Regions from separate parts of the Streptomyces sp. NPDC057438 genome, predicted to be linked through region 3. Evidence: riboswitches for the same ligand, from Rfam matches in the RefSeq annotation. Region 3 holds a riboswitch; each other region holds the start of a gene.
The links. A riboswitch is a leader RNA that binds a small molecule or an ion and turns the genes downstream of it on or off. The one in region 3 is predicted to bind cyclic di-AMP.
Positions count from the first base shown of each region.

Region 1 (2,191 bases), on a different contig from region 3:
GCCCAGCGGCTCCAGCAGCATGCGCATCTCCAGCAGGTCGGCGGCCTCCTGCTCGGTCGGCTCGGCGACGCACGCGCCCGCGTGGCGGCGGGTCACCACGAAGCCCTCGGCCTCCAGCGTGCGCAGCGCCTCACGCACGGGGACCCGGCTGACGCCGTACCGACGGGCGAGCAGTTCCTCGGTGAGACGGCCGCCGCGCTCGTAGACACCCGCGACGATGTCGTCCCGGATCGCCGTGCAAACCGAATGCGCCGGAATACGCATGACCGACCTCCGCCTTAATCCCCGTGAAACGTCGATGATTGACGTGTCTTCCAGCGACTCTATTGCAGCGGGACGGAATTTCCGATGGCGGACCGGAATCCAGGGATATTTTTTGGACAGAAGGTGCGCGCAACAGGTTCGCGCAACGCGAAAAGCCCCGGCTCGTGAGCCGGGGCCTTCGTCGGAGGCGTGGAGCCGGGTGTCAGACGTTCACACCGTGCGACCGCAGGTACGCGGCGGGGTCGATGTCCGAGCCGTACTCGGCCGTCGTGCGGGCCTCGAAGTGCAGATGCGCGCCCGTGACGTTGCCGGTCGCCCCGGAGAGGCCGATCTGCTGGCCGGGGGTGACCGTCTGGCCGACGGAGACGCCGATGGACGACAGGTGGCCGTACTGGGTGTACGTGCCGTCGGTCATGCGGATGACGATGTTGTTGCCGTACGCGCCGCCCCAGCCCGCCTCCACGACGGTGCCGGAGCCGACCGCCAGGACGGCCGTGCCGGTGGCGGCGTGGAAGTCGACGCCGGTGTGGCTGCCGGAGGACCAGACGGCGCCGCCGGCCTTGTAGCCGGTGGAGATGTAGGAGCCGCTGATGGGCGAGACGTAGGTGTTGAGGCGCTCGCGCTCGGCCGCGCGGGCGGCGCGGGCCTTGATCTCCTCGCGCTCCTTGGCGACGGCACGTTCCTGCTCGGCCTTCTCGGCGGCGGCCTTGCGGGCCTCCTCCTGCGCCTTCTTCTTGACCTCGGCCACCTCGGCGGCCTGCTGCTGGGCGGCGGCCTGTGCGTCGACCTGGTCGGCGACCGTGTCACCGAGGACGATGACCTGGTTCAGGCCGGTCTGCTCGACGGCGGGCTCCTCCGCGGCGAGCGCGGGGCCGGCCAGGGTGCCGATGACACCGGTGGTGGTGAGAGCGGCGACGCCCACGTTCCTCGTGGTCGTGCGCTGCACACGGCCGGGGCGGCGGTGCTTCCCAGGGGCGCGGGTGAACGCCATGAAGTGGCTGGTCCTTTCCTTCCTTCTCGCCTACCGGGTTAGCTGACGGGTTCGGAGCAGGAAGGTCTCCTACGGCTGCCCCCCGTTTCGCGTCGCTCGCGAAGGGCACCCGATTCACCCCAGGGACTTCGGTGGGTCCCCGGCTCCCCAGGCTCGCACCTCGGGACTCGGCGATGACTGTCCGGTGCCGCGGCTGCGGCGAACATCTGACGAACAGCCGGACCGACGCTAAGTGGGCCGTCTTCGAAATAACAAACGGATCACAGGATTTGTTAACTACGCCACAGGTCAGACACACAACCTCCGCCATCAAACGGACAAACGTGGGCCCTGGTGACTCTTCCGTCACCAGGGCCTCACTGGTGCGTGTCGTTCTGTCCGTTTCCTACTCAGCCGGTACGACGGTGACTTCGCCGATTCCGAGGGCCCTGACCGGCTCCTCGATCTGCGCGGCGTCCCCGACGAGGACGGTGACGAGGCGGTCCACCGGGAAGGCGTTCACAACGGCCGCGGTGGCCTCCACCGTGCCCGTGGCGGCGAGTTGGCGGTACAGCGTCGACTGGTAGTCGTCCGGCAGGTACTGCTCGACCTGGTCGGCCAGCGTGCCCGCCACGGCCGCGGCCGTCTCGAACTTGAGGGGAGCGACCCCCACGAGGTTCTGCACGGCGACATCACGCTCGGCGTCGGTCAGCCCCTCGGCGGCCAGGGTGCGCAGCACCGTCCACAGGTCGTCCAGCGCCGGACCGGTGTTGGGCGTGTCGACGGAGCCGCTGATGGCCAGCATCGCCGTACCCGATCCGTCGGGGGCGGAGCGCAGCACCTGGCCGAACGCGCGCACCCCGTAGGTGTAGCCCTTCTCCTCCCGCAGGACGCGGTCCAGACGGGAGGTGAGGGTGCCGCCGAGGCAGTAGGTGCCGAGCACCTGGGCCGGCCACA
Region 1 is NZ_JBHVDD010000016.1:59,013-61,203, forward strand. Features, by position in the region: gene ACFU5F_RS12340 (GntR family transcriptional regulator) at 1-264, opposite strand, end outside; gene ACFU5F_RS12345 (M23 family metallopeptidase) at 467-1,255, opposite strand; cyclic di-AMP (ydaO/yuaA leader) riboswitch at 1,269-1,438, opposite strand; gene ACFU5F_RS12350 (M16 family metallopeptidase) at 1,641-2,191, opposite strand, start outside.
Region 1: it holds a riboswitch for cyclic di-AMP, as region 3 does, so the genes downstream of both, ACFU5F_RS12345 (M23 family metallopeptidase) here and ACFU5F_RS04385 (hypothetical protein) in region 3, are expected to answer to the same signal.

Region 2 (2,191 bases), on a different contig from region 3:
CGGCCCGACGTGAACGTCGTATGAACCCACGCGAGCGTCGTGTCGGCAGCCGTGCCGCCACCCCGGGGAAAACGGACGCCGCGCGGTCCTCACGGACCCGCGCGGCGTCGCTGCTTCCTTCTCACGGCCGGTTCTACGGGGTCAGGCCCTTGCTGCGCAGCCACGCCGCCGGGTCGATGCCGCTGGCGGAGCCGCCCGGGTGGACCTCCATGTGGAGGTGGGCGCCGGTCACGTTGCCGGTGGCGCCCACGCGGCCGATGACGTCACCGGTGGCGACCTTCTGGCCGACGCTGACGCCGATGGAGGACTGGTGGGCGTACCAGATCTCGGTGCCGTCATCGAGGGTGAGGACGGTCTTGTAGCCGTACGAGCCCTCGTAGCCGGCCTGCGTGATGGTGCCGCCGTGGACGGCCTTGATCAGGGTGCCGGTCGGGGCGGCGAAGTCGAGGCCGGTGTGGTAGCCGGAGGACCAGTAGGGGCCGGCCTGGCCGAAGGTGGAGGTGAGGGTGTACGAGGAGGTGGGCAGCGTGAACTGCTTGGCGAGGGAGGCGAGACGCTCGGCCTCCTTCTTCGCCGCGGCCTCCTCCGCCGCCTTCTTCTTGGCGGCGGCCTCCTTGGCCTCGGCTTCCTTCTTCTCCTTGGCGGCCAGTTCGGCGGCCTTGTCCGCGGCAGCGGTCTGGGCGGCCTCGGCGGCGGCCTTGTCGAAGGCGTCCTGCTGGGACTCGGCCTGGGCCATGATGCGGGCGCGCAGCGCCTCACCGGCGTCCGCGGCGCCCTGCTGGGTCTCGGCGGCGCTCAGGCCGGCGCTGCTGAGCGGCGTCCTGGAAGCCTCGGGCTCCGGCTCCTCGGCCTCGTCCTCGAAGACCGAGCCGACGTTCGGCATGTCGGGCATCGAGATGGACACCGGGGCCTTGCCGGACTGCGCGCTGGCCATGCCGGCGCCGCTGACGGCGGCTATGACACCGACGCCGAGAACCGTGGAGCTGCGGCCGAGGCCGCCACGAGCGAGTACGCCGGTCTTCTTGGCGACGCGGTGCCGACCGCGAGCGGGGCGGAGGGAGTCCTCGCTGGGATTCCACTCCTGCCAGGGGCCCTCGTTGTCGCTGTTGTAGCTGCCGTAGCCGAACGTCCGGCTCTCGCCTTCGCGTTGGCTCGGCACGAACGGGGCTTCGGTCGCGGACCGGTTCGACGCCACGTGGGCGTACTCCTTCCTTCCTCCTCGCCTACCGGGTTAGCTGACGGGTTCGGAGCAGGAAGGTCTCCTACGCGCGTAAACCGGTCGTGCGGACTGCCACGACGGTCTCCGTGCGATTCACCCCAGGGTGGTGGTTCCCCGGTTCCCTTGCGGGATTCGGCGCGTGAGCACGGAGCCGTCTCTTGTGACGGCTGGGACGACCGCGCTGCGTTATCGAACGTTAATAGACGCGAGTACTCCAATCCAAGCTGTTCTGAATGATCGTTCCGACCCCCCTGCTGGACTTTACGGGTCATGAGGGGTTTAAAACGGGCGAGTTGACTTGCCTCAGGAGTAACAAAAGTTCTGACGGGACATCAGCATCTCTACGGAGAAACGTCGCACAGTCACGCTGGGTGGCAGAGAGGCCCCCGCGGACCCTCGCAGCCCATGCACCCGCACCGCACCCGCATCCGCCCGATGTCACGGGCGGCGGACCGCCAGCAGGGCCATGTCGTCCGTCGTGCTGTCCCCCGTGTGCCGGCGCACCTCGTCCGCGAGGGTCGTCACCAGGGCGCGTGGAGCGGAGAAGACCCGTCCGGACAGGCGCTCGACCGGGTCGTAGAAGACACCGCACGCGTCCCGCGCCTCCGACAGCCCGTCGGTGTGGAAGAGAAGGGTGGCACCCGGCGGAAACCCGGTCTCCTCCGCGCGGTCGGGCCAGGCGCCCAGGTCCTCCATGCCCAGCGGGAGGGCCGGCCGCGACGTGTCCAGCGTGCACAGGGTGCCATCGGCGAGCAGCAGCAGCGGGGAGGGGTGGCCCCGGTTGACGATCCGGGCGCGCCCGGCGCCGTGCGGGAACTCCGCCAGCACGGCCGTCACGAACCCCTCGTACTCCACCGCCGCGTCCCGCAGCGCCGCCTCCCGCCGGGTCGTCTCCCGGGCCAGCGCCCGTTCCAGCCGCTGGGCGACCGCCTCCAGCGTCGACTCCTGCTCGGCCGCCTCCCGGAACGCGCC
Region 2 is NZ_JBHVDD010000055.1:43,494-45,684, reverse strand. Features, by position in the region: gene ACFU5F_RS26435 (M23 family metallopeptidase) at 134-1,195, opposite strand; cyclic di-AMP (ydaO/yuaA leader) riboswitch at 1,206-1,367, opposite strand; gene ACFU5F_RS26430 (PP2C family protein-serine/threonine phosphatase) at 1,658-2,191, opposite strand, start outside.
Region 2: it holds a riboswitch for cyclic di-AMP, as region 3 does, so the genes downstream of both, ACFU5F_RS26435 (M23 family metallopeptidase) here and ACFU5F_RS04385 (hypothetical protein) in region 3, are expected to answer to the same signal.

Region 3 (2,191 bases):
AGGCCGGGAACTGCTCGATGAGCTTGAGCCGCGCCTCGGTGGCCATCTCGGGCATCGCTGCCGCGAACTTGAGCACCTTGTCCTTGGACAAGTTCCGCCAGGTCTGGATACCCAACTTCCGCTTGACCGCTGAATCGTTCACGTTACCCATTCCCTGACTCCCCTCGTCGCCCCCCATGAGGCATCCCGGATAGTAGCGGTGCCCACCGACAGCCGTGGATCGTGTCGGTTGAGCTGTGCGATCACTTGGAACCGCTGCTACCGCAGCGCCAGCGGCTCGGGAGTGTCTGCCGTGCGGACCCCGGTACAGCTCGGGCATGACGTGGTGGCGCCGACAGCGCGTGTCGTAGCCAGCACCCCTGACGCTCCCTCAACTCGTACGAAAGAGGGTCCCTCAGATGACGTAGGCGCGGTCCCATTTCCTGACCCGCTGTTGCACCTCGATGCTGCCTGACCTGGGAAATTCACATACGTCCACCCAAACGGGTGAGTGGTGCGAAAGAACACAAATCCCCAGTTCCCCTGGGACTTTCGACCGTGAGTAGGCCAAGATCCTGCTGACGACAAGCCCTCGCCACAGTGGTGGGGCGATCCGGGCGGACGCCGAGTCCTGCCGCCGCCCGGATGACCGGTCGACAGAAGTGGATCGGCAGGAGTGGAGGACCCAGCACGACGGGTCGTTGGGACGGTCACGCCATGACCGGGCCGAGCAGCCCTTGGGGTGAAGCTGCGTCAGCGGCCGGGCAACTTCGCCAGCCCGAATCCGACAGGTCATCCTTCACAGGCGGCTGACGCGAAGGTGCAGCCGTCATGCCAACGACGCAGAACAACCCCCAGCCCTCTGGAACCAGCTCCGACGGGGACGGGGGTGATGGGTCCAAGATCCGCAAGTTTGAAGCCGCAGTCATTGTCCTTGTGGGGATCATCGGTGGTTTCACCGCGGCGACAGGGCGACGGATCATGGACCATGTCTCGTATTTCGAGGCGATTTACACAGGCTGCCTAGCAGCCGCCGGCCTGTGTGGCTTCATCATCCTGATGTTGAGGTTCATCCGGGGGCAGTCCTGACCCGGTAGCACGGCAGGAGGGGCCTTGGTATCTGACCAAGGCCCCTTTCCTGTGCTCTCCTTGTTATGAGCCCCATAGCACTGACTTCAAGCGGTTAGGGCTGATTCGGGACATCGCGGGCGTTGCTTGAGAGCGGGACAGATCTGAGTTGCCATGATCGGGCTAGTCAGGTAATCGCCTGGCCGATGTAGTCGTCGGCCGAGCCGCAGTCCTCCACCAGCAGATAGGCGACGTTGCTGCTGCTGGCGGCGAGCGTCCACGTCTGTGCGACACCGCCTTGAGTTCCGGTCCAGCACAGTGCGGCTGTGACGTCGCTGCCCGTGGTGTTGGTCAGGATAGTCTGGACGGAAACGGCGGCGTTCGCTGTGGAGGCTTGCAGATTGTTGACGCGTATCTGATCCTTGTAAATCGTCCCGGAAACGGTGTTCTTGCGGATTCGGTATAGCGCGTAGCTGTCGCTGGCCGCACTGTGCAGTGCCCAGAGTGAAACGCGGTAGGCGCGGCCGACCTTGAACGTGATACTGCCGGTGGTGATGAGGGCCGTCTCCGTGCTGGAGAAGGTGACGTTCGCGGTCAGAGTCTTCTGTGCGACAAATCCGCGCCCCTGGGATTTGCCGTACACGCTGAGGTCTCGGTCGATCGCGAAGCCGCCGGATGTGAGCTTGGCAGTGGACTGGGCCGATGCGGACTGCGCGTCGCGGACGTGCAGCTCGATGGACGAGCCGGCGGCCGATGTATCAGCGCCGTACCCGTTGATGTAGGCAACTCCGTTGCCGCTCAGATCGTTTGCGTAGAGGTTGAACACTCCTCCCGAATAGCCCGGCACGTGGCTTTGCAGGAACACCCCTGTTTCCTGGCTCGAACCAGTCACCTTCGGGGCGCTGAGTGAAACGCTGGGAACTTCGTAGGTGCCGGAGGAATCTGAAGCGTAGGCGATGGCGGTATTGAGTTCTGCCGGTGCTGACTCATCGGCGCTGCCGGAATAGAACTCAATCGATCCGGTCTCCGGATTGGTGTTTCCGGGGCTGATGACAACTCGCTGTCCGCTCGCGGCAGTTTGGAGGGTGCTGCCGGTGAGGACGGCTCCGTTGATCGTCTTACCGTTGATGGCGTCCGCGTCGAG
Region 3 is NZ_JBHVDD010000004.1:51,635-53,825, forward strand. Features, by position in the region: gene ACFU5F_RS04380 (hypothetical protein) at 1-178, opposite strand, end outside; cyclic di-AMP (ydaO/yuaA leader) riboswitch at 592-803, shown strand; gene ACFU5F_RS04385 (hypothetical protein) at 811-1,068, shown strand; gene ACFU5F_RS04390 (hypothetical protein) at 1,235-2,191, opposite strand, start outside.

Region 4 (2,191 bases), on a different contig from region 3:
CCTCCGGCCGAGCGTCACGTCCACGACGAGCAGGACGGAACCGGTGAAGGCCGGCATCAGGACGATCATGCCCGCGCTGGCCAGCCGGGACGAGACCCGGACGATGGCGGGCTTGGCGTTCTGCTGGAAGAGCGAGCGGTGCAGGGCGGCCGGCGCGGTGAAGAGGGCCGCCGCGAGAACGGCCAGCAACAGCGTGGTGACGTAGGTGACACGTTGGAACGTGTCCAGATCCGGAAAGCGCGGGGTGAAGGCCAGCGTCAGCAGGAACGCGAAGAGGATCTGTACCCCGGTCTGGGTGACCCGCAACTCCTGGAGCAACTCGGAGAAATTGCGGTCGGCGCGTTCGAGGGGGGTCTCATTACGCCCGGTGGTGGGTACGTCGGCCATGACCGGACGGGTAACCACATGGGCGGGACATACTCCGGGCGAGGGGCGGCGGACAGCGCCACCGCCCCCCGGCGGTGGGTCAGCGGACCCGGCCGTACCAGACGTTCTTCGTCCAGATCTTCTGCAGCCGGACGACGTCACCCGTCTTCGGCGAGTGCCAGAGCTTCCCCTTCCCCGCATAGATGCCGACGTGGTACACGTTCGAGCCCGAGTGGAAGAAGACCAGATCTCCGAGCTTGCGGCTGCCCGCGGAGATGTGCTTCGTCTTGTTGTACTGCTGCTGGGCAGTACGAGGCAGCTTCTTGCCCGCCTTCTTGAACGAGTAGAGCGTCAGCCCCGAGCAGTCGAACCGGCCCGGACCCACGGCGCCGTACTTGTAAGGGGAGCCCTTCTTCGAAGCAGCGACCTTGAGTGCCTTCGACGCCACCGTGGCGGCCTCGGCGCCGGATGCGGCGCCCGGGACCACGATGCTGCCGCCGACGGCGGCGATGGTCAGAGCCGAGGCCGTACCGGCCCGGGTCAACAGCGACGGGACACGATTCAGCGCAGACATGCGCAACCCTTCGTCAGCCGCCTGTGAAGGATGACCTGTCGGATTCGGGCTGGCGAAGTTGCCCGGCCGCTGACGCGGCTTCACCCCAAGGGCTGCTCGGCGCGGTCATGGCGTGACCGTTCCGGCGACCCGTCGTGCTTGGGTCCTCCACTCCTGCCGATGCAATCCTGTCGACCGGTCATCCGGGCGGCGGCAGGACTCGGCGTCCACCCGGATCGCCCCGCCGCTGCGGCGGGGGCTTGTCGTCAGGAAGGGATCTTGGCGTACTCAAGTGCGAAAATCCCAACGGAACCGCGGATTTGTGGTCTTACTCACCACTCACCCGTTCGGGTGGACAGGGTGATTTCCATGGTTGTGTCCCACTGGTCGAGGAGGTCCGCACCAGCACCGGAATGCCGTACTCCGGCCATGTACCAGGCATCTTGCGCAACTTTACAGGTCCTCACGACGTATGGGCCGATGGGTCGATCGCGGTAGGCCGACCGGAGGGCGACGAGCCGGGACCGGACGCCCCGTCAGTAGTACGCGGCGCGATGCGCGATCGGTTCAGGCCGGCGAGTCCTCCGCCTCCGGCGGCAGCGCCACCCGCCCGGCGCGGCGCTCCCCGTCCAGGACGCGCAGGGCCCGCGCGAGCGTCGGGGCGTGTACCTCGTTCTCCCCGCGCCTGTGCATCAGTTCGAGCGCGTCACGCAGCGCGGCCGCCTTCGAGACGAGCGCCTGCGCCGCGCGCAACCCGCGGTACGTGTCGCCCGGACGAGCCGGATTGATCCGGCCGATCAGATCCAGCACGTCCAGGTAACGGTCGATCAGCTCCGCCTCGGCGCGGGTGAGCGCGGGCAGCGGTGGCAGTTCGGGGGGCAGCATCCGCGCCTCACCTCACGCCGGGGGTCGGGGGCGAGGGGGGTGCGGGACGGGTCTTGCGGCTTCCGACCACCCGGTCGGCCAGGCCGTACGCCACCGCCGCCTCGGCGTCGAGGAACGTGTCACGCTCGAGGTCGGCGCTGATCCGCTCCGGGCTCTGCCCCGTGTGCCGGACCAGCATCTCCTCCATGTTCCGGCGGTTGCGTGTCAACTCCTCGGCCTGGATCGCCAGATCACTGGCCTGCCCCTCGATCGGCTCGGCCAGGGCCGGCTGGTGGATCAGTACGCGGGACCCCGGCAGCATCGACCGCTTGCCCCGGGTGCCCGCCGCCAGCAGGACCGCGGCGGCCGAACCCGCCTGCCCCAGACAGACCGTCTCCACGTCACAGG
Region 4 is NZ_JBHVDD010000009.1:56,972-59,162, forward strand. Features, by position in the region: gene ACFU5F_RS08115 (DUF6328 family protein) at 1-387, opposite strand, end outside; gene ACFU5F_RS08120 (C40 family peptidase) at 467-940, opposite strand; cyclic di-AMP (ydaO/yuaA leader) riboswitch at 944-1,155, opposite strand; gene ACFU5F_RS08125 (hypothetical protein) at 1,487-1,804, opposite strand; gene ACFU5F_RS08130 (ATP-dependent Clp protease proteolytic subunit) at 1,812-2,191, opposite strand, start outside.
Region 4: it holds a riboswitch for cyclic di-AMP, as region 3 does, so the genes downstream of both, ACFU5F_RS08120 (C40 family peptidase) here and ACFU5F_RS04385 (hypothetical protein) in region 3, are expected to answer to the same signal.